Regions from separate parts of the Paenibacillus marinisediminis genome, predicted to be linked through region 1. Evidence: riboswitches for the same ligand, from Rfam matches in the RefSeq annotation. Region 1 holds a riboswitch; the other holds the start of a gene.
What was found. A riboswitch is a leader RNA that binds a small molecule or an ion and turns the genes downstream of it on or off. The one in region 1 is predicted to bind cobalamin.
Positions count from the first base shown of each region.

Region 2: it holds a riboswitch for cobalamin, as region 1 does, so the genes downstream of both, ACXX53_RS03330 (ABC transporter substrate-binding protein) here and ACXX53_RS13660 (ribonucleoside-diphosphate reductase subunit alpha) in region 1, are expected to answer to the same signal.

Region 1 is NZ_JBTGUH010000005.1:169,099-183,824, forward strand. It holds gene ACXX53_RS13655 (NAD-dependent epimerase/dehydratase family protein) at 1-362, shown strand, start outside; cobalamin riboswitch at 550-776, shown strand; gene ACXX53_RS13660 (ribonucleoside-diphosphate reductase subunit alpha) at 1,065-3,413, shown strand; gene ACXX53_RS13665 (ribonucleotide-diphosphate reductase subunit beta) at 3,522-4,553, shown strand; gene ACXX53_RS13670 (bifunctional metallophosphatase/5'-nucleotidase) at 4,904-6,775, shown strand; gene ACXX53_RS13675 (D-alanyl-D-alanine carboxypeptidase family protein) at 6,836-7,861, opposite strand; gene ACXX53_RS13680 (sensor histidine kinase) at 7,948-9,018, opposite strand; gene ACXX53_RS13685 (response regulator transcription factor) at 9,015-9,725, opposite strand; gene ACXX53_RS13690 (LacI family DNA-binding transcriptional regulator) at 9,934-10,995, shown strand; gene ACXX53_RS13695 (glycoside hydrolase family 130 protein) at 11,286-12,275, shown strand; gene ACXX53_RS13700 (acetate uptake transporter) at 12,500-13,117, opposite strand; gene ACXX53_RS13705 (formate--tetrahydrofolate ligase) at 13,305-14,726, opposite strand, start outside.
Region 2 is NZ_JBTGUH010000001.1:731,822-746,547, reverse strand. It holds gene ACXX53_RS03370 (Cof-type HAD-IIB family hydrolase) at 51-860, opposite strand; gene ACXX53_RS03365 (DMT family transporter) at 886-1,803, opposite strand; gene ACXX53_RS03360 (lipoate--protein ligase) at 2,014-3,018, opposite strand; gene ACXX53_RS03355 (phosphatase) at 3,190-3,654, opposite strand; gene cobD (threonine-phosphate decarboxylase CobD) at 3,861-4,967, shown strand; gene ACXX53_RS03345 (adenosylcobinamide amidohydrolase) at 5,024-5,863, shown strand; gene cbiB (adenosylcobinamide-phosphate synthase CbiB) at 5,860-6,831, shown strand; gene ACXX53_RS03335 (histidine phosphatase family protein) at 6,828-7,484, shown strand; cobalamin riboswitch at 7,598-7,807, shown strand; gene ACXX53_RS03330 (ABC transporter substrate-binding protein) at 8,056-9,066, shown strand; gene ACXX53_RS03325 (FecCD family ABC transporter permease) at 9,083-10,162, shown strand; gene ACXX53_RS03320 (ABC transporter ATP-binding protein) at 10,162-10,947, shown strand; gene cobT (nicotinate-nucleotide--dimethylbenzimidazole phosphoribosyltransferase) at 11,004-12,062, shown strand; gene cobU (bifunctional adenosylcobinamide kinase/adenosylcobinamide-phosphate guanylyltransferase) at 12,059-12,616, shown strand; gene cobS (adenosylcobinamide-GDP ribazoletransferase) at 12,613-13,428, shown strand; gene ACXX53_RS03300 (cobyric acid synthase) at 13,741-14,726, shown strand, end outside.

The DNA.
Region 1 (14,726 bases):
CAGCTATGGGGGCAGATGCGAAGTCATCCATCTTCTACAGCCGTGTTAAAGGCGAACTTGAGCAATCGCTTGCGGCGCTCTCGCTGCCCGCGCTTCACATATTCCGTCCATCTCTATTAGTAGGCAAACGGCAGGAATTCCGATTCGGAGAACAGGTTGCCATCTGGACTGCTCCGGTTATGCGGCTTCTATTGAGAGGTCCTCTGCGCCGCTATCGTCCGATCGAAGCCTCGCAAGTCGCCTGCGGCATGCTGGCGGCAGCCAATTCAGCTAGTACTTCCGATGCTTCCAAGTCAGGAATTCACATCTACTCCTCACATGAGATCGAACAGTTGGCTGCTATGTATACCCCGATCGTCTAACACAACGGCACCCAAATTACAAGTCTTTATCGATCTTAAAATGTGATATTTATCACCATAAAACTATTTACACACTCAATATGTTGTAGTATATTTACTAGAGCACAACTACATATTGAATTGTAGCAGGTGAAGCAGACCTGAATATTGACAGAATTCGAGCCCGAGGTATTCGTTATCTCTAGCTGCTCGACGTTCAGAAGCAGGCTGCGCTTAATAGGGAAGACGGTGCGAATCCGTCACGGTCCCGCCACTGTATGGAGTGCTGTCAGCCACACTGACAGCTATGCTCGCCAAGCGCGATTTGCAGCATTCGCTGCAAGGAGGCGCCACCCCGCCACTGAGTGATATCGGGAAGGCGTTGGCAGCTGATGGCTCCGAAGTCAGGAGACCTGCCTGCAACACGCAACATATCCTACGCGGAATAGGGAATGTTCAGGAACCAGCTTCTTCATGTAAGACGCACAGTTCGTTGAGAATCATGTTCATGCCGATTCAACGCTTGCTGCTGTCCTTGCGTGCGGTCTCGCTATGTCTTGTTACTGTCTAACAGCCACCAATCAGGTGCTGGTACAGTTCAAGCATGGGCTATTAGCTATGGGCTTAAACCATTGATTATGCCGACCTGAATCCCTATTTATTAGGGGTTGGTCGGCTTTTTAATATGTTGTCGAACGGATAATCCGGAGGAGGAACCACAAGATGATTACGAATTACACGATAAATACCGTATTAAAGCCTAACAACCGCTCGCTCGCCTTTGACGAGGCACGCATCGTTCGCTACGGAGAGCGGATCATGGAAGATTTCCCGCATCTGAATCGCGATCAATGGCATCGCGGTGTCATGACCAAGCTGCGCCACCCTTCCATTCAGGCCAGCGATATTACGCAGTCTGCGATCATGACGGCGCTGGAGCTCGTGACGCGCGAAGAGCCGGATTGGAAGTTTGTTGCGGCACGCGCGCTGCTGACGAAGCTGTATAAGGAAGCGGCTCTGCATCGCAATTATAAGGCTTACCCGGACAAGCCGTACGGAGACTTCTATAAGCTCGTGAAGAAGCTGGTCGAGCTGGGCTTATACCGCGAGGAGATGCTCGAGGCCTACACTGTCGAACAGATCCGTGAGCTTGGCGCCGCGATCGATCCTCGAGGCGATGAATTGTTCGACTACATCGGCTTATTGACCTTGGCGGAGCGCTATCTGACCACCGACTTTGATGGCAGAACGATGGAGCTGCCGCAAGAACGATACATGATCATCGCCATGTACCTGATGCATAAGGAGCCGGCGGAGCGCCGAGTGGAGCTGGCGAAAGAAGCTTACTGGGCGATGAGCAATCTATATATGACAGCAGCGACACCGACAATGGCGAATGCGGGCAAGAAGGTCGCAGGTCAATTGTCCAGCTGCTTTATCGATACGGTCGATGATTCACTCGAAGGAATCTTCGACTCCAATACCGATGTAGCCCGCCTAAGCAAGATGGGCGGCGGCATCGGCGTCTACCTCGGCAAGGTACGAGCACGAGGCTCGGACATCCGCGGACATAAGAATACAAGCTCCGGCGTTATCCCTTGGATTCGCCAGCTGAACAATACAGCGGTCAGCGTTGACCAGTTAGGCACACGCAAAGGCGCAGTCGCCGTTTACTTGGATGTATTCCATAAGGACATCCTCTCCTTCTTGGATCTGAAGCTGAACAACGGGGACGAGCGCATGCGCGCTCACGATATCTTCCATGGAATCAGCATTCCGGATCTGTTTATGGAAGCTGTAGACAGCCGCGACGACTGGCATCTATTCTGTCCGCATGAAGTCAAGAAAGCGATGGGCTGGAAAGATGAGAAAGGCCGCGCACTCGGCTTGGAAGACTTCTATGACGAGTCATTCGGCAACGGCTCATTCCGTGACAAGTACGCGGAAGCAGTCGCTAATCCGAATCTCTCGCGCATCACGCTGCCGGCAATCGATATTATGAAGCGTGTTCTGAAGTCGCAGTTGGAGACGGGCACACCTTACATGTTCTATAAGGATACAGTCAATCGTGCGAATCCGAACAAGGCGCACGGTATGGTCTACTGCTCCAATTTGTGTACGGAAATATTCCAGAATCAATCGCAAACGGTAATTGAGCAGGAAGAGCTTGTGACGAAGGATGGACAGACACGCATCGTGATCAGCAAGATTCCAGGCGACTTCGTCGTCTGCAACTTGAACTCGATCCACCTGGCGCGCGCTGTACGCGCCGACGTGCTGGAACGCCTCATTCCGATTCAAGTGCGCATGCTCGACAACGTTATCGACATTAACAATATTCAAGTGCTGCAAGCCCAATACACGAACAGCCGCTACCGCGCGATCGGTCTAGGCACATTCGGGCTGCATCACCTGCTTGCGTTAGAAGGCATTGCATGGGAGTCTGCGGAAGCCGTAACGTTCAATGACCACTTGTACGAACGTATTAATTACCTTGCGGTTCAAGCTTCTATGAATCTGTCGAAGGAAAAGGGCGCATACCCGCTCTTCCAAGGCTCTGATTGGGAAAATGGCCAGTACTTCACTGACCGCGAGTATACGACAGGCACTCGCCCAGGCGCATATGTAACAACCGAGCAATGGCAGCAGCTTGCAGCGGAAGTGCAAGCGAACGGCATGCGCAACGGCTGGTTGATGGCGGTGGCACCTAACGGTTCTACTTCGATTATCGCCGGCTCGACAGCAAGTATCGATCCTGTATACGATCTACTCAGCTACGAGGAGAAGACAACCTATAAGATCGCCAACCCTGCTCCAGATCTGTCCGAGAAGACGATCTGGTACTATAAGACGGCATTCCGTCTGGATCAGCACGCTTCCATCCGTATGGCAGGAGCGCGTCAGCGCCATATCGATCAAGGCCAAAGCTTCAATCTGTACGTTCGTCCAGACATTCGAGCTGTGGACTTCTTGAATCTTCATCTGGATGCATGGCGCACAGGTATGAAATCGACTTATTACGTACGTTCTCAAGCCTTAACCATTGATGAGTGTGAATCCTGCAGTTCATAACCATTTCCATAGTTCCAAGCAACCGCACCTGTCGAGCTCCGATTCGGCGGGTGCACTCGTTAGCGAAGAGAGAGGAGTTCATTTTACATGACAACCATGACCAACCTGCTGAACCAGCAGATGATCTTCAACACGGAGGCACCTAACCAATCAACGCGCATCATTAACGGCGAATGCTCCGGTATCCTGAATTGGGACGACATTCGCATGCCGCATATGTACAAATTGTACAAAGTACTGCTGCTCAACCACTGGATTCCAGATGAAATCCCGATGGCGAAGGACGCGCAGCAATACCCTCTTCTAGAGAAGGAGGAGCAGGATACGTTCAAGATCAATATTTCCCTGCTTGCTGTTCTGGATTCGATGCAAACGATGTTCGTCGGCGATGTGCGCGATTACTTCACGGATTCCTCCTTAGAGGGGATCGCTGCGATCATAGGTCAACAGGAGGTTGTACACAACCAATCCTACTCGTACGTGCTGTCTTCCCTCGTGTCCGATCAAGAGCAGAAAGAGATATTCGAATATTGGAAGCATGATAAGGTGCTGCTAGAGCGCAATCGATTCATCGCCGATATCTATCAGAACTTCCGCAATGAGCAGACGCCGCAAACCTTCTTCGAAGCGCTCGTTGCCGATCTGATTCTAGAAGGGATCTTCTTCTATAGTACGTTCGCCTTCTTCTACAATCTCGCGCGCGACCAGAAGATGATGGGCACTAGCCAGATGATCTCGTACATTCAGCGTGATGAGAATCAGCACTGCTACTTCTTCGGCGAAGTGTTCAAGCAGCTGCTGGTAGACTACCCAGAACTGAATACGAAGGAAAATATGGACTACGTGTATGCAACAATCGATCGTGCGGTGCAGCTGGAAACCAACTGGGCACATTACACACTGGATAAAGTTCGCGGCATCGATCTTCGCGAGCTGTCCGACTACATCAAGTACATTGCCAATCGCCGTCTGAAAATGATGGGACTGGAGCAAGCGTATCAGAACGTAGATATCAACTGCATGCCATGGATTAAGCCATTCTCTGATGAAGCGCTGAATGCGACTAAGACTGATTTCTTTGAAGCGAAATCCCGCAACTACGGCAAAGTAGGCGACGATAACGGTTTTGATGAGCTGTAAGACGCTGGTTTAGTGTGACCATACAATGTATCCTATCCTTTCCGCTGGAGCTGCTGCTTCAGCGGTTTTTTGTTTGGGACGAAGGATGTTATTGCCATATCCGTTTCAAATTAGGTACAATATCTAATGTAATGCGTATGTCGCACTATTGTTTTGTAAGCACTTACATTTCAATGTGAAATGTAGAAATAAGGGAGGGATCAAGCCGGCCATTAACCAACGTCATTGTCGATCACACGAATTGTTCATGAAATCTTATCATTGGCTTAACACAGCATGTATCGATTCCCACAAATTGTCTATGATACCATCTAGACGAGGCTCTAATCATACCATGGGGGTGTCCATTGATGAATCGTAAGAAGCTTGGACTTGCATTATCGTTAACTGCATTACTTGCATCCGTAATAGCAGGACCTCTGGCAGCCGCTCCGCTGCAGCCTATCGATCACAGCGCATGGATGCAGCAGAAAGCGTACATAAGCGGTGCTGAAGACGGTCTGGAGCTAACTCGTCCAATTACGTTAGTGGAAGCCGTAGTCATGTTGGCGCGTGTACAAGGCGGAGAAGCAAAAGTACAGACGATCGATCCGACTTTAAAAGGAAGCTGGGCTGCTCGCGCACTGACATGGGCGAAGCAAGATGGCATTGTTACACCGGAGCAGTGGAAGCTGCTGCACAAGCCTGCGAGCCCTGAAACACTTCAAGCTGTCGCGAAGCAGGCTGGACTGGAGCTTCAATTGGAAGGCAGCGCAGTGACTCGCCAAGATTTCGTTAACGCGCTTGGTGATGCAATCACGATTCAGCTTACGATTGGACATACGAATGATGTTCACGGTCATGTTCTTGATGATGGCAAGGTGGAAATGGGCTACGCTAAGCTCGTCACATTGATGAAAGAGCTGCGTGCCGAGAATCCGAATACGATGCTGATTGATGCGGGCGATATGATTCAAGGCACGATTTATGCCAACCTGTCGAAAGGTGAATCCATCACGACACTGGTTAACCCTATCGGCTACGACATGATGGTCGCCGGCAACCATGAGTTTGACTTCGGCCACGAGCAATTATCGAAGGTATCGAAGATGTTCAAATTCCCTGTTCTCGGTGCAAACGTATTTGACGCGAATAATAAGCTGCTCTTAGAGCCTTATATGATTAAAGAAATAGAAGGCAAGAAATTTGCATTCCTCGGCCTCATAACGGAGGAAACGCCGATTGTGACTCATCCCGACAACGTCAAGGGCCTAACCTTCAAGGACCCGGTAGATGTAGCGAAGGAATGGGTCCCGATGCTGCGATCTATGGCTGATGAAGTCATCATCGTATCGCATTCCGGACTTGCGGCAGATCGTGAGATCGCGAAGCAAGTGGAAGGCGTAGACTTAATCATCGGCGGACACTCCCACACCAAGCTGACTAAGCCTGAACTCGTGAACGGCGTATACATCGTTCAGGACTGGGAGTACGGCAAATCCCTCGGCCGTGTGGATATGTTCTATCATAACGATGAGCTCGTGCATTTCTCCAGCGGCTTGATCGAGTACAACAAGGATACCGTTGCTGATGCCGAGACAGCGAAGCGCGTGGAAGAGTTGAAGAAGAATACAGACGGCCAGTTAAATGAAAAGATCGGAACGGCTTCCGTTCTACTTGACGGTGAACGCACGAAGATCCGCGCCGAAGAAACGAATCTCGGCAACCTGGTAGCAGATGCTATGCTGGAGCGCACTCGCACGATGCCTGGCTTCGAAGCGGATGTCGCGCTGACAAACGGCGGCGGCATTCGCGCTTCCATCCAAGCGGGCGATATCACGAAGCGCAATCTGTATGATGCGCTGCCATTCCCGAACACACTGGCTGTTGTGGAAGCTACGGGCAAGGAGCTTCGCGCAGCGCTTGAGAACGGCGTCAGCAAGATTGAAGAAAGCGGAGGACGCTTCCCGCATGTGAGCGGCATGTCGTTCACTTTCGACATAAAGCAGCCTGCGGGCAGTCGCGTAACGAATGTGAAGGTGGGCGGTCAACCTATCGATGACGCCAAGACTTACCGTGTCGCGACGAACGACTTCATCATCGCAGGCGGAGACGGCTACGAGATGCTGAAGAAAGACAGTGCCCTTAATACAGGCGTAACGCTCTACGAAGTGGTCGAGCAATACATCATCAATGCGAAGGCGGTATCCGCTAAGCTAGACGGACGTATTACGAAGCTGTAAGACTGACTAACGACAAGAACCTCCAATCCCGCTTCAACGGTGTTGGAGGTCCTTTGTATGTTACAGCAAACATTCAAAGCCATAATCGAGCAGCGCATGCGAGTCGGTCCATACTTCCTCCATCCCAGAATGAAGTACGACTGCAATCACTTCTGTGCCTTCACGGACCGCAGATGAGACCAAACAATATCCGGCTTGATCGGTGAAACCTGTCTTAATGCCGATCGCACCTTCATAATAATAGCTGCTGTCAGGCTGCAGCAGTTGGTTCCGATTCACGACCGTTTGTTCACTATATTGATCCTGATAAGTCACTCCAAGATTATCCTGCTTCTCTTCGACTATCTCACGAAAGAGCTCATTGTTCATCGCTTCGCGAGCAAGCTTAGACAGATCATTCGCTGTTGTGTAATGTCTCTTATCATGCATGCCATGCGGATTCATATAATGCGTATCGTTCATGCCGAGCGATGCGGCGCGTTTGTTCATCAGCTGTACAAACGTTTGGTAGGCCTCTTCTCGCGTTGCCCCGGCAGGCGCATACTTCATGCCGACTTGAACCGCAATCGTTCTCGCGGCATCATTGCCGGAGGGAAGCATCATGGCGGTAATTAGCTCTTGCCACGTCATCAACTGCCCTGGCTTCAAGCCAGCCGTGCTCTCGTCTTCTTCCGTCCAGAGCACCTCGTCTCCAACCATAACGCCTTCGTCAGGATTCGTTGACTCTAGCGCAACCAATGCGGTCATAATCTTAGTCGTACTAGCTGGAGGGAGACGCTTCTTATCATTTTTATAGAACAGAATCTCACCTGTTGCGGCATCTATTACAGTAGCAGCTGTAGCGCTTATTTGTTCCTGCGCCAGCATGCGATTGTTCGTAGACATCATAAACTGATCCCTCATTTGTAATGCTTGGCCATATGCTTTCTTAATGGTTCTATCAGCGATCGGAACATTCATAATCTGCAGCATCCACAACAGTCCTGCTGCAAGAAGCATTACGCCCAACAGCTTACGACCAATTCGTTTCTTCTTGACTCCAGATCTGGATTGCCGCTGCTGAGGCTCACTCATCGTTTGACGCATCGTAAACTCTCCTCGCTCTCGACTAAATCATATGGACTCAGTATAGACAGGAGAGTTTAAAGAACCCTTGCGAAATTATGAAGAAATTATGATGATAGCGGAAGGTCTACGATAAAGCGTGTCGATTGACGATCACTCGTTACCCGAATGCTCCCGCCATGCAGCTCCGTTATCGCCCGTGCAATCGCCAGGCCAAGGCCTGACCCTCGAGTATCATCACCGCGCGACTTATCCGCGCGATAGAAACGGTCGAACACATGTGGGAGATCTACCTCTGGGATTGGCTCCCCATAATTGACAACTTCGATCGTAGCCCCTCGGGAACTCTTCTTGAGCATGATATCTACAGCTCCACCATCGCGGCCATACTTCATCGCATTCGTCAGCAGATTCTCCAGCACCCTCACCAGCTTGAGTGAATCCGCTTGGATCATGATTGGCGTATCCGGAAGCTGCATCCGCAACTCCATCCCGACATCCTCCAATGACTGACGATAATGAACATACAGCTGACTTATTAAACCGTTTAGCTGTACCTGCTGCAGCGATAACGGTGCACCGCCGCTCATACGCGTATACTCAAACAGATCCTCTATCATCAAGTGAAGTCGCTCTGCCTTCTCATACGCAATATGAATATAATGGCGCAGCTCCACTTCGTCACGATAACGATCCTGCTCCACCAAGCCGAGATAGCCAAGTATGGACGTTAGAGGTGTTCGCAGATCATGTGAGACGTTTGTAACAAGCTCTGCCTTCGTCCGTTCAGCCAAGCGCTCTTCTTCCATCGAGCGGGTAAGCTGCTCTACCATGTAGTTGATATTGTACTCCAGCTTGCCGATCTCATCCTTGCCGTCGACCTTAATTCGCTTCGAGAGATTCCCGTTCGCCATCTCCTGCACAGCGGTTGTAATTCTGGATATGCGCCGAATGAACTTCGTCATCATGATCAGATAGGCCACGATAAACCAAAACAGCAGGCTGCATATGACGACAGGTACAGCTCCAATACTGCTTCTTAGAATCTCCGCTACAGCCAAAATTCCGGTGTTTCTCCCGCTGCGATAGAGCGTATCGACAAAAATAAATGAAAAATAAGTAACACTTAAGGAGATGACAAGTGATAATGCGACGTAAAGCAGCATCTTCCACTTCATTGTCCACTATCCTCCACCTTATACCCTACTCCCCATACAGTATGAATATAAGGCTGCCCGTGCTTATGAACCTTGTCTCGCAGCTTGCTGATGTGTGCGGCAATCGTATTATGCGCCCCCTGGAACGGCTCCTTCCACACCAGCTCGTACAGATCCTCTGCACGAAATACTCGACCCGGCTGCTTCACCATCGTATATAGGATCTCAAACTCAATGGAGGTCAGATGTACAGCCTCGCCATCCACCTTCACCGTATGAAGCTCCTTATTTACCTCCAGCTTCCCGAGCTGCAGCACTCCGTCCTGTTGGACCGCTTCCCCCGCCTTCATGCGCGGGTTCAGCTGATAAGTTCTCCGCAGCAGCGACTTGACGCGAGCCATCAGCTCCAGCGGGTTGAACGGCTTCGTCATATAATCATCAGCGCCTGTCATCAGCCCCATGATCTTATCCATATCCTCTGTCTTCGCGCTTATCATCAGAATGGGGATTCCTTGCTGCTTATTTCGAATACGGCGCGTCACTTCAAGCCCGTCCAGCTTAGGCATCATTACATCGAGCACGATTAGATCAATCGGCTCCTGCTCTATGACGTTGAGCGCTTCCGAACCGTCATGTGCCAGCAAGCAATTGTATCCTTCATTGACCGCGTAGATCCGAATCAATTGAGCGATGTCCTTGTCATCATCAACAATCAATAGCGTTGTCATTCTGTTATCCTCCTCTGCACCAAATTATGCCGATAGAAATCACGCCTAGTGTAGCACATTGGACGACAAGATTGAAATAACTGGAGCAAACCGCTTAATGAACACTAACCAACTTTACATTTGTCAAAAATGTAAACCTACTTTATACTTCATATAGATAGTTATCTACATCGTATCGGACCAATTCAACATTCGGAGCGAATATCTAATGACCAAGAAAATTACTCAGCAGCATATCGCCGACGCGCTTCAATTGTCGCGCAACACGATCTCGAAAGCGCTTAATAATGAGCCTGGACTGAAGGAAGACACACGTTCCCGCATTATTCAGCACGCGATAGACATGGGCTATACCAAGTTTCCTCCTGGAATGCTGGAGTCCTACCAAGTACAAGTACAAGCGCAGGAGCAAGAGCTTCAGAAGCCTGCCGTAGACAGAGGCAACCGCCTTATTGCGTTGCTTACGCACTCTGATTATGTGGGGAACCATTACTGGACTTCATTTATAAAAGGCTTAAACACCTCATTGAAGGAACATAGATATACAGTGGCTATGACGATTATAGATGAGGAGGAAGAGGATCATCTGAAGCTTCCGGCGTTATTCGAACAGCAAACGCCTGCCGGGATTGTCACCATAGGCGCCTTCCTGCGTGCCTATTACGAACGAATAGAAAGCACAGGCATCCCTGCTCTATTCGTAGATACTTATGCTGAATTCAATATGAATGATCTGAAGACTGACACACTTCTCGTTAATAACAAAGACAGCGTATATGAGCTGACCAAGCACTTGCTTGCTCAAGGATACCAAGAGCTTGGCTTTGTCGGGGACGTCGGCTCATGCCTCAGCTATCAAGAGCGTTGGTTAGGCTACCAGCAAGCCTTGAATGACAGCGGAATTGCAATGGATCCCGCGTTGAGCATCATCAACCATTTGCCTCGTCACTATTATGACGCGGCTCAATTGCGTAAGGCACTGCAAGAGATGGATCGACTCCCACGCGGCTTCGTCTGTGCGAATGATGAGATCGCGGTCGAATTAATCTATTTGCTGCGTGAAGCTGGGCATCAAATCCCTGAAGATATGATCCTAACGGGCTTCGACAATATCGGGCAGCTGGCCTACTTGCTCCCGAGCCTCCCGACAGTCGATGTGCCTAAGGAAGAGATGGGCATGCGCGCAGGGGAACAACTCGTTTGGCGCATCGATCACTCGGATCGCCCGAAGGAGCTTATTCGCATGGCTGTGCAGATGAATAAACAATAAATTAAATTGATGTAACATTTTCAAAGATTAATTGCACATTTTCTTCACATTAATGCACACTTTTGTCTTGACATAGTGTGCATTTTATTTTACATTTAGAGTGTGAAGAAAACGCTAACATCAAGCTAAAGCAGCTCACAATCTTACAATTGAACATTATTATTGTTGCATATAGCATGCTTTATGTTCATATATTCAACATATGTAAATTTCGTACTATGAATTGTAAACATTGTCGCGCTGCTGCACTCATTTTTTACTCTTACTAATGTAAAGCGAGGGGAATGTTCATGAGCAAACTTAACATTGTCGGCCCTAACGTACCGAATATGCCTTGGGAAGAGCGTCCTGAAGGTCATCGCGACGTCCTGTGGCGTTATAGCCAGAACCCAGTAATTCCACGCGATCTGCTTCCTAACTCCAACAGTATCTTCAACAGCGCTGTTGTGCCTTTTGAAGACGGCTTCGCTGGCGTATTCCGCTGCGACGATCGCAACCGCTACATGCGTTTGCATGTAGGCTTCAGTAAAGACGGCTTGAAATGGGATATTAACGAAGAGCCTCTTAAATTTGAATGCGACGATCCTGAGATCGGCAACTTCATCGAAGGCTACGATCCTCGCGTCGTTTGGATCGAAGATCGTTTCTATGTAACTTGGTGTAACCTTTACCACGGTCCAACGATCGGCGTGGCTTACACATATGACTTCAAGACGTTCCATCAGCTTGAAAATGCATTCTTGCCTTACAACCGTAATGGCGTTATGTTCCCTCGCAAAATCAACGGCAACTATGCAATGGTTAGCCGTCCGTCTGACACAGGACATACACCATTTGGAGATATCTTCTACAGTGAGAGCCCTGACATGGAATTCTGGGGCCGCCACCGTCACGTAATGGGAACATTGGGTGGATGGCAGTCCAAGAAAGTCGGCGCTGGTCCGATTCCGATCGAAACTAGCGAAGGCTGGCTCATGATCTACCACGGCGTGTTGAACTCTTGCAACGGCTTCGTATATGCTTTCGGCGCAGCATTGCTTGATCTTGAACAGCCTTGGAAAGTGCTGTACCGCAGCGAGCCATACTTGCTGCAACCATCAACTATTTACGAGTGTGTTGGCGACGTTCCAAACGTAGCATTCCCTTGTGCATCCCTCGTGGACGCGGAAACTGGCCGCATCGCAATCTACTACGGTGCAGCTGATACCGTAACTGCGCTTGCATTCGGTTACGTGGACGAGATCGTTGAATTCGTTAAGAACAACTCACGCGTAAAATAACTTTCAGCAATAGAAGTAATGAACACTTGTGATTGCATATGGTTCATACTTTCTTTGTAACCCCCTAATCCCTAACCGCGTCGCCCCGTGGTTAGGGATATTTAATTTCTAAGTAGTGCTGCTTCATCCATCAAAAAAAGCGCCCCGAAGCTGCGGTATAAGACCGCAGCGTCAGAAGACGCTCATGTGACAGTGCAAAGTGCACTGGAATTAGATGACTAGAATTATTGCTTCTTAAATATACCGAACGGCTTGCCTACTGGAAGAAAGACTCGACCAAAATGCGGATTTAATACAGACGCTGCAGAGCCGTAGAAGCTGAGCAACGCGACACCGAATTCAGCTATTCCTGCAATAGTATGCATCGTGTGCGCTGCAATTCCGAAAGAATCCATCGTCAAGCCCAGGAACAATACGTCAATGAGTACGAAGATGAAAAATAACACTTTATGTGTCTCCATCGCACCGATTGTCATGAACAAAGTAAAGATCAAGTATCCGGCAAACGCGAGACCTAGCTGCTTCGGATCAGCACTCATGGCCATCGACTCTCCGAATACGCCATGCTGAATCATCCAAGACATACCGACACCCAACCAGAATAAGCCATACCCGCCAAATGCCGTTGTACCAAATGTATTGCCCTTCTTTGCATCGTGAACACACGCAAATAATTGCGCGATTGCACCAAGGAAGATGGCCCATGGCAGCACAAATGACGTTCCATCCGTCCATCCCAGCTTCTGTGAAGATGCGACAAGTGTAACCATAGCGAGACCGAACAATCCTAACGCGCTTGGATCAGCTGTTGCGATGTGAACCTTATGTTGTTCCATTTTCATCTGTCTGTTGCTCCCCTTTGATCTATAAGTTCCATTATCTGACCACAACAGGCATTATTCTATTATACTGGGAGCCACAGCATCAACTGGTATTTTCATACATTCAAATACTGCTATACAGGGACAGAAAAAAGCCCTGACCACTGGCCAGAGCTCGGATATGCAAAATGTTTAATATGTATGTTTATTAGGATAAACCTTTCACAGTACCGTCTTCATCCAATCGAATGTGGAGCGCTGCCGGCAGCTTCGGCAATCCTGGCATCGTCATTACTGCGCCTGTCTCTACAACGACAAAGCCCGCTCCGTTCGACAACCGCACATCGCTCACTTCCATCATAAAGTCCGATGGGGCACCCAGCAATTTAGGCTGATCCGAAAAGGAGTAAGGAGTCTTCGCCATGCAGATCGGCAATGAGCGGCCAGCACCTGCATCAATATTCTTCAATGCACGTTCCGCACGCGGAGAGAAACGCACGCCTGCCCCGCGATAGATCTCGCGGACAATCGTTTCAATCTTCTCCTTAAGCGGCAAGTCATCAGCGTACAACAGCTTGAACTCTTGCTTAGCGTTTGAGCTTTCCGCCATCGAAGCTACAATATTCGCCAGCTCCTCTGTCCCTGCTCCGCCTTTTGCCCATGCTTCGGACATTGCAGCCTCCGCGCCATGTTCACGGCAATAACGAAGCACATCTTCTAGTTCAGCTTCCGTATCCGTTGCAAAGCGGTTCACAGCTACAACAACTGGCACGCCAAATTTACGCACATTCTCAATATGACGCGCTAGGTTAGCGAATCCAGCCTTTAGAGCCTCTCGATTCTCCTCTGTCAGCGCATCCTTCGCAATTCCGCCATTGTACTTCAATGCCTTCACCGTGGCCACAATGACAACGACCGAAGGATAGAGCCCCGTCTGACGGCACTTGATGTTCATGAATTTCTCGGCGCCCAGGTCTGCGCCGAAGCCTGCCTCTGTGACAACATAATCCGCAAGCTTCAAGCCAAAGCGCGTTGCCAGCACACTAGAACAACCGTGAGCAATATTGGCGAAAGGTCCGCCATGTACGAGCACCGGGTTTCCTTCGATCGTTTGAACGAGATTAGGCTTAATCGCGTGGCGAAGCAGGACACACATCGCATCCGTTGCACCCAGATCATCAACCGTTATAGGCTCGCCTTCAATCGAGTATGCTAGATGCATGCGTCCGAGGCGCAAGCGAAGGTCTGTCATATGCTCCGCAAGGCCAAGCACCGCCATGACTTCAGATGCAGTCGTTATCATCGAGCCATCTTCACGAACGGTGCCATTGCCGTCGCCTAAGCCAATAACTGTGCGTCGCAGTGCTCGATCATTCATGTCCACCGCGCGCTTCCATAAGATGCGATTCGGATCAATTCGAAGCGCATTGCCATGAAAGATGTGATTATCCAGCATCGCCGCAACGAGATTATGAGCAGATGTTACTGCATGAATATCACCAGTAAAATGCAGGTTAATATCTTCTGCAGGAACGATCTGCGCCCCTCCGCTGCCTGTTGCTCCACCCTTCATCCCCATACATGGGCCAAGAGACGGCTCACGCAGTGCAGCAACTGTCTTATGCCCAAT
Region 2 (14,726 bases), on a different contig from region 1:
CGTCCAGCTGTTCAGGCTTATTGTTATAGTTGCGGATAGTTGATGCGCTATTAGGATGGGTTCGATTGCAATACGAACTTCTCAATTACATGACGTACGCCTTCTTCATTGTTGGAGAGCGTAACATAATCTGCAGTCTCCTTCAGGGATGGTACGGCATTAGCCATAGCAACACCAAGACCAGCTGTCTCGATCAGATCATGGTCGTTCCAGGAATCACCGATACCGATCGTTTCCTCCAGGGAGCAGCCAAAGTGCTTAGCTAAGAAGCGAAGTGCGTTACCCTTGGTTCCGTCACGATGAGTTACCTCGAGGAAATGCGGCTTCGACTTCGTAATATGGACCTCTGGTCCAAGCAGCTCACGAATCGCTGGTGTCAGCTCATCCAAACGCTCCGGCGTATCAATCATTAGCATCTTCGTAGACGGTGTAGCTAGCAGTTTGTCTAAGTCAGGCTCAATCTTGTACGGGATGTTGTTAAGCCCGACATATCCTTGAAGCTGCTCATTGTCCTCGCGGGCATACAGCTCGTCGTTAATGTACAACTGCAGGTGCAATCCGATCTCCTCGCAGTACTGCAGCAGCTTGCGAGCAGCTGAATCCGGTACGGCGCACTCGTATAATACTTCGCCGTCCATAATATTTTTGATCAAGGAGCCTTGGTAAGTAATAAGCGGGACATTCAAGCCTGTTTGCATTGCGATCTTGCGGGCAGAGGCATACATGCGTCCAGTAGCGAGCGTAACGTGTGTGCCTTGTGCTATTGCCTGCTCCAAAGCTCGTTTTGTTCCTTCTGTTACTACTTTTTCATCTGTGATCAACGTATCATCTACGTCAATTGCGATTAATTTGTAATTCATATCGATTCTCTCCTTATGCGTATCTTTATCTCTCTGTATCTAATTGTACCTTACTTGGCTTCCATTTCAATTCTGCAGTGACCATACTGACAAAGATTAACGCGCAACCAGCCAGAGCATACGCTCCGAGCTGCTCATTGGCAAAAGTTACTCCTGTAATCGCAGCAAATACAGGTTCCATGGCATAAATGATCGCCACTCTGGATGGAGAGGTATATTGCTGTGCCCACGTTTGCGCCAGAAAAGCAAATGCTGTGGACAATCCGATCGATACGAGCAAAGCGCCTAAGACAAGTGGTTCAGACATGGATTGCAGTAAGGCGCTAGGCGACTGTAGCGGTTCGAAGAGAAGCGCGCCGATCGTTGCGAGTATGCCAACGGTACCAAGCTGGACCGTTACGAGCGTTAGCGTGTCGTGCAGGCTGGCGAATCTATCAGTTACGGCAATCTGCAGGGCGAAGCAGATGGAGCAAAGGAATACAAGCATGTCCCCTTTATTCCAAGACATGTTTGCTCCATTGAATGTTAGCAGATATAAACCGAATAAGGCAATGGCAGCAGCGGTCCAGGTTTGAATAGCAAGCTTGCTTCGCTTCATCAACATCGTGAAGAAGGGTACGAGAACGACAGATAAACCAGTAATAAAGCCGGTATTGGTCGTTGTTGTGTGCAGCAGTCCGATTGTCTGGAAGGCATAGCCTCCAAACAGTATGACACCTAGAATGCTGCCGTGCAGCAGCAGCCTTCGGTTCTTAAATCGCTTAAGGCTGCGATCTGAGATCAATATGAAAAGAATGAATAAGCACGCCGCACCAAGAAAGCGGACAGCGTTGAAGGAAAGAGGCGGCAGGATCTGTACTGCAGCTTGTACTACGATGAAAGTAGACCCCCAGATTAAGGCGATGAACAATAAGCAGAGGTCGGCAATCCACGAACGTTTCATGATGATGTTGACTCCCTTATCAATAAACTTACAAATTCATACTATTCATAATATTGTATCGGACAAGCGAGGAAGGTGACAAGGAAAAGTTGGACACTACAGTCATGAAGTAAAGAAAAGCAGCTTCATGAGCATGTGAAAAAGAGTATTAAAAAGCTCTAGTCCAACCTTGGCAAGCCAGAAGTGGAATAGAGCCTTGAGTAACGCGGTTTAGATTTGTAGAAGGAGCAGTTGTACGAAATCTTCGCGATCGATATTGCCAAGATAATGTTTAACATCAATCTCAGCCAGTGCTTCCTGCAGCGCTTGCTCATTGTAGCGAACTCCTGCAAGCTTCGCTTCAACATCGCTTATTTCTCCGATACCGAAGAAATCGCCGAATATTTTAGCGCCTTCAATGCGGCCGTCCTTTACATCCAATCGAATATCTACGATGCCAGCAGGGAACTTCTTGGCGTTCTGAACGTTGAACTTTGGTGAATGCCCGTAGTTCCAATCCCAATTCTGGTATCTTTCTTCGGAGATTGCATGGATCTTCTCCCAATCCTGCTCGGTCAGCTTGTACTGCGGCACTTGATCAGGCTCCATACCGAATACATGACGCAGAATGGTTGCGCGGAACTGCTCAATCGTCATCGGTTCACTGAGGAACTCAGCAATATTAGCTACGCGCGCGCGTACGGACTTAGTGCTCTTCGATTCAATCTTCATCTGTTTCACTTTGAGCGCAGATGCGACATTGTCCATTTTAGAATCGAACAGCAATGTACCATGACTGAACATGCGGCCGCGGGTGGAGAATTGAGCGTTGCCGGATATTTTCTGCTCGCCGACCTGAATATCATTGCGTCCCGTCAATTCCGCATTAACACCCATGCCTTGAAGTGTATCGATAACAGGTTGCGTGAATTTGCGGAAGTTATGGAACGATTCGCCGTCATCCTTCGTCAAGAAGCTGAAATTCAGGTTGCCGAGGTCATGATAGACAGCGCCTCCGCCGGACAAGCGTCGAACGATATGAATGTTTTGGTCTTTCACATAATCGGCATTGATCTCCTCGATCGTGTTCTGATTACGTCCAATAATAATGGATGGCTCGTTTATATAAAACAGCAAATAGCTATCTTCATCCATCGGCAGATGCTTCAATACGAACTCTTCAATCGCGAGATTGATTCGCGGATCCGTAATCCCTTGATTATCTATAAATTTCATAGTTGAACCTCCCTATATGCAGTCTCTTTATTGTAAACGATTTGCGCCCAAAAGGAAAAGGATGTCATCAAGCAGGATATGAAAAAACACAGCAGCCAGAGGGGAGCCTCTGAACTTGCTGTGCTGTTAATTGCTGGAAAACTATAAAGTAATCGCTTACATGAAAGGCTGTTAAGAATACTTGTCAATTCTCGTCATGGAATAAGAACGATGGTAAACGACTAACTCCGCAATATGCTTTACGATCCAGGCAGCGAGCAATATACTGACCAACAAATGTGCGCTAATAAGCGGGTTCAGAAGCGGTGTCTGAGTGTCTGACACGTAAATGAGATAGAAAGCGCAGCTGGCTACCATGAAGACTAGAAAGGTGAGGGCTGTTTTATTCGCGCGCATGGAAACATCGCGGGCAATCTCTTTATCCTCGGGTTCATCCTTTGACACGAAATTGATAAAGTACATAACTGCTTGAAAAACGATGGCAATCCCAAATATGTTACGCGCCAGCGCCATCATCTCTGTGCTGTAAAGGCCAAGATTTCCTTTAAACGTAAATATCAGAACGACCGCGTAATATATCGTCACAACTATAGCTGCCGAGAGCGACGCCCAAGAAGTTTTCTGGTGTACCGACATCGCGGTCCCTCCTTGCACAATCGGACACAATCCGATCAATAGTCCAGTAATCATATCAAATATTAACGCTCATTATACATGAACCGTCAGGACGGATACAGTGTGTAATTGACCAATGTTTTTCGGCATTTCGTTGAAATCGAGCCAGGTTCAGCTTAGAATAACGGTGACATATAACGTGAAGCGAAGAAGAGGTGGACAGCAGTATGAATGATTTGGAACGCTATGGGCATGGCGGCGATATATGGAGCGCTGCGTCGGCATACGGCGGAAGAGAGGAGCGGTTCCTCGATTACAGCGCAAATATTAATCCGCTTGGTCCTCCTTCGCAAGTGCTCCGTGTAATGAACGAAGCGATCAAGTGGATCATACGCTATCCTGACCCTGGGCATCGCGATTTAAAGCAGAAATTAGCGGCTCGACTTGGAGTGGACGCTGCTTCTCTCTTGATCGGAAACGGAGCGGCGGAATGTATGGCACTGCTGCTGCTAGCAGTGCGACCTGCGAAAGTAGGTATTGTAGAGCCTTGTTTCTCCGAGTATGCAGGCTTGTCGCGTCAATATGGCGCCGAGGTCATATCCTTGGTAGGGAATCCCAACGACGATTACCGTGTGTCGGCTGAGCAATTGGAAGGGCTTATGGCGGAAGTGGATCTGTGCTTTATCGGCCATCCGAATAATCCTACGGGTGTCTTGTATGATGCTAATACAGTGCAGCGGACAGTTGAAGCAGCTGAGCGTTGTGGAACGGTGCTGGCAGTGGATGAGGCCTTTATTGATTTTCTTGCTGATGGTGAGGAACGATCTGTACTCTCCATGGTGACGAAGTTTTCGAATCTGGTTGTATTTCGTTCCTTGACTAAATTCTATGCTATTCCCGGCCTTCGCCTCGGTTATGCGATCGCTGGTCCTGATCGGATTAAGGCGATGACGGGCAAGCAAGTGGCTTGGAGTGTTAACGGTTTAGCTCTAGCGGCGGGTGAAGCCATGTTCGATGACGATGCTGAACTAACGGCATACGAACAGCATACGCGCGAACTTATCGCTTCAGAACGCCAATGGCTGAGCAGGCAGCTGAAGCAGCTCGGACTGCGGGTGTGGCCGAGCGAGGTGAATTATTTATTATGTAAAGTGTCGGCACCGTGGACAGCCGGCTCTCTTCAGACTGCTCTTGGACAGCGTGGAGTGCTGATCCGCAGCTGTGCGATGTACAATGGCTTGTCGGAAGGGCATTTTCGCTTAGCGGTAAAAGATCGAGCAGCTAATGCGCAGCTGATCCGTACGATGCGACAGGTGTTCGAGATGGAAGGCTAGTCTACAGAAGAATAGCCGAAGAAACTTGCTCAAAATGCATTTAAGGGGGAAGAGGAGTGCAGCCTTATCGGAACGGAACGAAATGTTATGATGCAGAGCATTTGCCAGGCGTGCGTGTGGTATGGCGTGATTCCCATGCATCCGTTGAATGGACAGAGAAGGTAAAGATATACAGCAGCGCGGTATATCGCGGAGGTCATTCCACTGGTACGAGAATCGTCAATTATATGGTGGATCGCTTTTTCGATTGCAGTGATCCCGTGCAGCATATGCAAAACCGGTGTGAGCAGTGGGGGTACGTGCCGAACGAAACTGTTGGGCTGATAACCGCAGCTAAAGTAACGCATATGTCTGTCGATGAACTTGAAGGTGATCAATTCTCAATCTTATGCTGTGCATCTGCAGGAACGTCTAATGCTGCGCGCGCTGGAGTGGAGCGGGAGACGTATTCTGCTTATGTAACTCCGCAGGACCAGGTACATGGACGAGAACATCAGCAGCAAAGCGGGGGGAAGCAGCACACGCCAGGCACGATTAACATTATGATCGTGCTGGATGGGCTAGTGCATGAGAGCGCGATATTCAACGCGCTGATCACGATTACGGAGGCGAAGACAGCCGCTCTGCAGGATCTCGGCATCCTAGACCGAGAGACAGGGCTGTCTGCGACAGGAACGACGACGGATGCGATTGCGATAGCGGTACATAACTGCGGCAGATATACGTCGGAGCATCAGTATGCAGGCGTAGCGACGACGTTAGGGAATGCGCTCGGCATGCTCGTATATAGAACGGTGAAGGAAGCGGCAGCCACTCAGTTCGAAGAGGATGCAGAGCTGTTTCCGCGGGCGGAGGAGCGGAAGCCAGGTAATGAAGGCAGCGGTGGTGAACGATGAACAGCGCTGCTTGGATCTGGATAGCCGCATATGTATGGGACCGTATCGTCGGCGATCCTAGGTGGATCCCGCACCCCGTCATCCTGATGGGACGGGGGATCACGGGGATGGAGCGCTTGGTGCGGCGCATTGCGCCAAGCGAATCCGCGCTCAAGCCACTGGGTGCGCTGCTGCCGCTAGTTATAGCGGGCGGTGCTTTTGGACTGACGTGGCTGGCGCTGTGGGGGCTTCATGCTGTGCATCCGTGGCTCGCGTGGGGTGTCGAAGCTTTGCTGATCGGCACGACGATAGCAGTTAAGGGCCTTCAGGATGCGGGCATGGCGGTATACCGCCGGCTTGCGGAAGGCGATATGGAAGGCGCTCGCCGTGAAGTTGGGATGATCGTCGGTCGTGATACAGCGGAGCTGGACGAGCCGGAGGTAGTGCGGGCCACAGTAGAGACAGTGGCGGAGAATATTGTTGATGCGGTGATCTCGCCGCTATTTTATGCGCTGATCGGCGGCGCGCCGCTCGCGATGGCTTACCGCGCGGTCAATACACTCGATTCGATGGTAGGGTACAAGAATGAGAAGTACCAGAACCTCGGCTATGCCTCGGCGCGCCTGGATGATATCGCGAACTGGATTCCCGCACGGCTGACAGCGGTACTTATAGCGCTAGCCGCTTGGTTGTTCCGGGCAGGGGATGCCAAGGGCGCGCTGCGCATGGCGCTGCGCGATGCAGGAAAGCATCCAAGCCCGAACAGCGGCTGGCCGGAAGCAGCGACAGCGGGCGCGCTGCATGTGCGTCTCGGGGGCTACAATGTGTACAAAGGCGTACGCAGTCTGCGCGCCTATATGGGTGAGCCCGTTGAGACGCTAGCGGCACGCCATATCCCTGCGGCATGCCGACTGCTGCGCGGCTCGTCGCTGCTGTTCGCGGCAGCGGGCCTCGCCGTGCTGCTTGCGCGCGGCGGGTGGCTGCTGTGAGCCGGCGCGCGCAAGTGGTGCGCATCGCGGTGCTGCGCCACGGCGTGACGCGCGAGAACGCGGAGCGGCGCTACGTGAGCCGCACCGACGCGGCGCTGCTGCCGGAGGCGCGGGCAGCGCTCGCCCCCGCGCGGCGGCGCCTTGCCGCAGAGCGCCCGCTCGCGTTCGCGAGCGATATGCGCCGCTGCATTGCGACGCTCGAGCGCGTCTCGCCGCGCACCGCACCGCCGCGCGCGGTGGTGGACGCCCGCCTGCGCGAGCTGGATTTCGGCCGCTGGGAGGGCCTCACCTATGCGGACCTGCAGGCGGACGCCCAATACTGCGCCTGGCTGGATGACATGACAGCCGTCATCCCGCCAGGCGGCGAGTCCTGGCAGCAATTCGCAGCCAGGACCGAGGAGGCTTGGCGCGCCATACTGGAGCGCGCCCGCCTCCACCACGCGCCGCGACCACGCCAGGGTCGCCGCGCGCGGCCGCCGATCGCCGTGCTCATCGTGACGCACGGCGGGGTCGTTCGCCGCCTGCACAGCTTGGCATGGCCGGCGGCGTCATTCTGGGACGTGCCCGCCCCTACGGGAGGCGGCTTCGTCATCGTCGCTCAGCGGCAGGGCAAGCGCTATCGCTTCTTGCGCACCGAACCGCTCACGCGCTAATCGCTGTGAGCGGCTCGCCCATGTCCTGCAGCCAAACATTTTACAAGATATACTTGCTAAGGAGATTTATATAGCCTATAATCATACCTTAGTTCATATCAAGTACGGACAATCGTATATATACGTATTCAGGTCTTTCTGTTCGGCAAGCTTCATGCTGTCGGAAGAAAGTGAAAAGGGAAGCCGGTGTAAATCCGGCACGGTCCCGCCACTGTGAATCGGGTGATGCGCTCTTGTGCCACTGTCTCCTAAGCTGAGATGGGAAGGCGAGCGCATAGCAGCATCCCGTTAGTCAGGAGACCTGCCTGAATCGAGACGACAAGTATCCTTCGCGGAAAGGAATACGTCAACCAGCCGCTCTTGCGCCATGGAACTCTCTTGCTCAGTTGAGAGAATCAGTCATTGACGCACCGGCAATCCATTGGATGACGATGATCCCTGTTTCGCCTAGCGCGAGGCAGGGATCTTTTCATGTTTATATGGAGAACGTTGAGTACACAATCTTATCGAACCGGATACGTTGGTCCGTAGCTTGCCATGCGCAGCAGAATATGGACTATAGAAGGGGAGGATGAACGACGTGAAGACATGGTGGAACCGCTCGCTAGGCGTGCTGATGACACTCGTGCTGGCCGTGACATTGGCAGCGTGCGGAGCAACGGAAGGGAAAGCTCCGAATGAAACAAGCGGCAAACAAGAGACAACGCAACAACCGCAGCAGGAACAAAAAACTCCTGACGCTCTGAAGACAACTTACCCATTGACGGTGAAGGACGCTACAGGTGAAGAGTTCATATTTGAGAAAGCGCCTGAGCGAATCGTGTCCGTATCGCCTGCCGAGACAGAATCCTTATTTGCGATTGGCCTGGATACCGAAATCGTTGGCGTATCCGATTATGATGACTACCCGGAAGCGGCGCTGACTAAGCCGAAGATGGGCGACATTACGAAGCCTAACGAAGAGGCCATTATTGCGGCTAAGCCGGATATCGTATTTACAGGTGTATCCATGAGTGAGGAAGCGGTTAAAAAGTTCCGTGACCTTGGCATCAAGATCTTCAAGGTAGAACCTAAGACTTACAATGATGTGATCGCCTGCATTGAACAGTATGGCTTGATTACAGACCATCAAGAACAAGCCAAGGCTGTTGTCGACCATATGAAGCAGGTGCGGGACGAAGTTCAAACAGCAGTAAAGGATGTTAAGGAGAAGAAGAAAGTATACATTGAGTTTGCTCCGGGCTGGACGGTCGGTTCAGGCGAATTCATGAACGAAGTGATTGAAATTGCTGGCGGCGTAAATGTGGCAGCAAGTGAACCAGGTTGGATTCAGCTGAACGAGGAAAATGTGATCAAAGGCAATCCTGACGTCATTCTGTACGCTGACGGTATGGTTGATTTTGATTCCAAGAAGCCGCTTGAGGAGATCATTACTAACCGCAGTGGTTGGGCCAACATCAAGGCTATTCAAGACAAGCAAGTGGTTGGCATTGATACGAATATTATTAGTCGTCCGGGACCGCGCTTGGCTGACGGCTTGAAGGAAGTTGCGAAAGCGATCTACCCGGATCTCGTAAAATAGATTGGATGTGGTAACGATGACACCCAACAGCACAACAACATCGCGCCGCTTGCGGCGAAACAGCATCATGGCAGGGGGAGCGGGCATTACGCTCCTCCTCTTGTCCGTTATTGGTTGTCTAGCTATCGGGTCAGTAAAAATGCCATTTCGCGAGATTGCGTTGATTCTGCTGCATCATATTCCTTTCGTAGGAGATCTCATTCCCGTTAGTTGGGATGATGCTTCCGCTCAGATCATGATGAATGTGCGATTCCCGCGTGTCGTATTGGCAATGCTCGTTGGAGCTTCGTTAGGAGTTGCAGGAACCGCCTTTCAAGGTGTTCTGCGCAATCCGCTGGCAGACCCGTATACACTGGGTGTATCCTCGGGTGCATCTGTCGGCGCGGCTATGCTCATTTACTTCGGACTGCAATATAGCCTGCTCGGCCAATGGTCCATTCCTGTGGTTGCCTTCGTGACTGGGATGTTGACCTTGCTGGTTGTGCTTCGGATGGCCAGAACGAACGGGAAATTGCCGATTGAGACCCTTATCTTGTCCGGTGTCGTCATGCAGGCATTTCTCGGTGCGATCGTGTCATTTTTAGTGGCGATGTCTGAGCAAACGGTAAATGAGATTTTATTTTGGACGATGGGGAGCCTCGCGCTGCGAGGATGGAGTTATGTCGCGGTAATCGCGCCGTTCTTCCTTATCAGCTTTATCATTTTGCTGGCTTACGTGCGCCCTTTGAACCTGTTGGCTCTAGGTGAACGTCAGGCCGCGCATCTGGGCCTTCATGTGGAACGAACGAAGTGGATTGTATTGCTTACAGCGACCTTTCTCACAGCGGGAGCGGTGTCTGTGTCAGGAGTCATTGGCTTTGTAGGATTGGTTGTCCCGCATATGCTTAGATTAGTAGTTGGACCTGATTATAGATTGCTGATGCCTATGTCAGCGATTGGCGGCGCGTTATATGTCATGTGGGCGGATACGATTGCGCGTTCCTTGCTTGCACCGACAGAGATTCCGCTTGGGGTCGTTACAGCGTTTGTAGGAGCGCCGTTCTTTGCCTATCTATTAATTCGCAACAAGAGGCTGAAACGAGGAGGGAAATTGTAATGGCGATCGTATTGGATGTAAATGGAGTATTTCATGCTTATGGCAATCAAGCTGTGCTCCATGATATATCCCTTCAAGTTCATCTGGGAGAGTGGATCGGGATCATCGGTCCCAATGGCAGCGGCAAGTCTACTCTTCTATCCCTCCTTTCTCGTGCGGAGTCAGTTAAGCGCGGCAGCATTAAGTTTAATGGTACCTCGATACAAGATTATAGCCGCAAGCAGCTATCGCGATTAATGGCCGTTCACCAGCAGGAGGTGCTGCCAGAAGTTCATTTTACAGTAAGAGATATCGTAGAGATGGGGCGTTTTCCTTACCAGTCTTGGTTTGGCAGTGAACGTGAGGATAGCGGTCCGTTTGTAGATCAGATTATGGAACAGCTGCAGCTGTCGGATATCGCGGATCGACAGTTGAATCAGTTAAGCGGAGGGCAGCGGCAGCGCGCAGCATTGGGCAAGCTTATGGCTCAGTCGCCAAGCCTCGTGCTGCTGGATGAACCGACAACCTATCTTGACATTCACTATCAAGTGCAATTCATGGACGTAATGCGTGAATGGCAACAAAAATGCGGGCTGACGATCGTGTCCGTGCTGCATGATTTGAATCTAGCATCCTTGTACTGTGATCGAATTATTGTAATGAATGAAGGAGCTATTATTGGAGATGGAACGCCTGAGGAGATCATGACGCCTCAACTGATCAGCCGCATTTTTCAGACTGATACCGTTATTGTTCCTCATCCGGAAAGCGGCCGTCCGCAAGTATTAATGGGGCATCGGAAATGAACGGCAGCACATCATGAAATGACGATTATTAAACGACAACATATGGAGATGATGACATGAACAAATACCCATGGACTAATTCAATCGCACCGCTTAATAAGGAGGCCGGTCAAGCGGCAATGAACCACCAGAACCAGTTGACGAAGCCTCCTGGCAGCTTAGGAATGCTGGAAGTGCTGTCGAAGCAGCTGGCTGAGATTACGGGGGAAGCGATGCCTGCATTTGAGAAGAAAGCAGTCATTGTGATGGCAGGCGATCACGGTGTGTGCGAAGAGGGCGTCAGCGCTTTCCCTGCTGAAGTGACACCGCAGATGGTTCTTAACTTTATTCATGGCGGCGCAGCGGTTAACGTTCTAGCGCGTGAAGCTGGCGCAGATGTGGTATGCGTAGATGTTGGCGTCAACGCAGAGCTTGTCCATGAGAAGCTCATCAATCGCAAGGTGAAGCACGGTACGGATAACATGGCTAAGGGTCCTGCAATGTCGCGTGACGAGGCGTTGGCAGCTGTACAAGTGGGCATCGATCTCGTTACAGACATGGTGAAGCAAGGCTACAGCATGTTCGCAACCGGCGAGATGGGAATCGGCAATACGACCGCGAGCGCTGCCTTGATGAGCGTATTTGCGGAAATGCCGCCGGAAGAGACGGTTGGCCGCGGCACCGGCATCAATGATGACCAATGGAAGCATAAATGTAGTGTAGTGCGCCGCGCGTTAGAGGTGAATCAGCCGCAGAAGGATGATGCGTTGGATGTGCTGGCGAAAGTCGGCGGCTTGGAAATCGCTGGATTGGTCGGCGTCATTCTCGGAGCGGCGATGAATGGCAAGCCTGTCGTCATCGATGGCTTTATCTCCACTGCTGCCGCTTTAGTGGCTGCAAAGCTTGCGCCAGCTGCACAGGGCTATATGATCGGCTCTCATCTATCAGATGAGCATGGCCACCGCGCGCTGCTGCAAGCGGTAAAGCTTACGCCGACCTTGCACCTTGGCATGCGGCTGGGAGAGGGCACCGGCGCTGTGCTGATGTTCCAACTCGTTGATGCGGCTTGCCGAATTATGCGCGAGATGGCGACTTTCGCCCAAGCTGGCGTATCGGGCAAGGACGAGGCGCAATGAGCGGGCGCATCATCCTGGTAACGGGCGGCGCTCGCAGCGGCAAGAGCTCATTCGCGGAGCGATTGATGCGCAAGCGCTCGCCGGAAGGCTGTTTATATGTGGCAACAGCCGAGGCGCTGGATGAGGAGATGAAGGAGCGCATTCATCTTCATCAAGCGGAACGCAACGCCGCGGCTTATCGTTGGGATACAGCCGAGTGGCCGTTGAATCTGCCGGAGCAGCTCGCTGCTTGTACGGCTCCATCGGTCATGGTCGATTGTTTAACGGTATGGCTGTCCAATGAGCTGTTAGCTGCTGAGAACGAGCCTGATTCCACAGCTAGAGTGGAGCGGCGAATTCAGCAGTTGGCTGAGGCTGCTGCGAATTATAACGGGACGCTGGTCATGGTGACCAATGAAGTAGGAAACGGAGTCGTTCCCGCCTATAAGCTTGGGCGGGTATTTCGTGACGCAGCCGGCCGATTGAATCAGCGAATGGCCGGAATGGCAGAGGAAGTTTATTTGGTGACAGCCGGCATTCCTATTGAATTGAAGAGTCGGATGGTGGAGCTATGACTCAGTTTAGGCAGGCTTTGATTGCCGCAGTGCAATTTCTGACTCGAGTGCCGATACCTGTAGAGGTGCCGTTTACGAATGAGGTACTGAAGCGCAGCACCTTATTCTTTCCTTTCGCTGGTGTGCTTGTCGGCCTCGTATCATGGGGCAGCGGCTGGCTGCTCATGCAGGTGCTGCCTGTGATGCCCGCAGCCGTACTGACCGTACTCGTCATGCTTGCGATGACGGGTGGGCTGCACCTTGACGGGCTCATGGATACCGCCGACGGCATACTAAGCCATCGCTCGCGTGAGCGGATGCTGGAGATCATGAAGGATAGCCGAGTGGGAGCGATGGGGGTCATAGCTTGCGTCATCATTCTGCTCTGGCAATGGTCGTTAATTGCAAGCTTGATGGAGCAGCAACGATGGAGCATTGCTGTTGTACTGCCGTTTATCTTCAGCCGCTATGTGATGGTGTGGGCGATTGCTGCGCAGCCTTACGCTCGTGCATCAGAGTCTGGACTTGGCTCGCTGTTTCAGGGTTTAAGTACTAGGCATGTGATCAGAGCGGCGGTAATGAGCTTCTTGTTGTCCGTTCTGCTGCTGACGGCTGAGTTGTGGGTAACAGGACCTGAAACGCTCCATAATATATGGTTTGTGCTTGGTTATACAGCAGGTATGCTGCTGCTGGCTGCTCTGCTTGCGTATGTACTGGCACGCGCAATTGTACACAAGCTAGGCGGACTTACTGGAGATACGTACGGAGCGATTTGTGAGCTGGTGCTGACCCTTCTCTTGACGATTCAGGTCGCTATATATCCATTAATATAATGAGATTGAACGAGGCAGGTATTTTGAACCACTCGGATGAGAGCAGAACAGATGAGCATCAATTCAAAACATACATCTTTTTCAAGATGGACGTATGAATAGGATGCTCGGAATTTCTGCTTTTTTTTGAAATGATATGTTATATTTCTGCGATTTTATTAGAAATAGAGCCATTAAGCATTGCCTTGCTAGTGCCTATAAAAGAGTGTCTGCCTATTATCCCAATGACTCAGTGTTCACTATCCCGTTTACTCAGATGCTTACTGAGCTAATGGGATAACGGTCAAATGGCGTGGATAGAGACACATCTCGATGAAGGGTGGTTGGTTTATAGTGGAGGAATCAAATGGGATAGGGCGAGCGATTATGCTGCAAGGGACGGCCTCGGATGTGGGCAAGTCCGTTGTGACGACAGCGCTGTGCCGCATCTTCAAGCAGGACGGGCTAAAGGTGGCGCCGTTTAAGTCGCAGAATATGGCCTTGAATTCATATGTGACGCTGGATGGCAAAGAGATAGGCCGTGCGCAGGGGGTTCAGGCGGAAGCGTGCGGCATAGCTGCCACGACGGATATGAATCCAATGCTGATTAAGCCGACTCATGATATGCATTCGCAGATTGTTGTGCATGGCAAGCCTTATCAGCATATGAGCGCGATGGATTATCGTCGTCAATTTTTGCCGGAGGCTCGGGTGATGGTGACGGAATCCGTTAACCGCTTGAAGTCGGAGTATGACGTAGTGGTGATGGAAGGAGCGGGAAGTCCAGCAGAGATTAATTTGAAGCACAACGATATCGTGAATATGAATATGGCTGCATGGGCGGAAGCGCCGGTTATTCTTGTCGCAGACATTGACCGCGGCGGGGTGTTTGCTTCTATTGTTGGTACTTTAGAGCTGCTGGAGCCTGATGAGCGGGATCGAGTTAAGGGCTTTATCATCAACAAGTTTCGCGGTGATGTTGCTCTTCTCCAGCCTGGTCTAGACTGGTTGGAGGAACGGACAGGCAAGCCAGTACTTGGAGTGCTGCCTTATGTGCGCAATCTGAATATAGAAGCTGAGGATTCTGTCGTACTGGAGCAGATGAATAAGCACATTTCTAACAGCGAGTCAGATAGCTATGAGCTAGATATTGCTGTGATTCGTTATCCTCGCATTTCTAATTTTACAGATATGGATCCGCTCATGGCTGAACCTGACGTGCGAATTCGATATGTGGAGCAAGCTTCAGATCTTGGCACACCTGATGCTATTATCCTGCCAGGAACGAAGAGCACTATTGAGGATCTGCATTTCTTGCG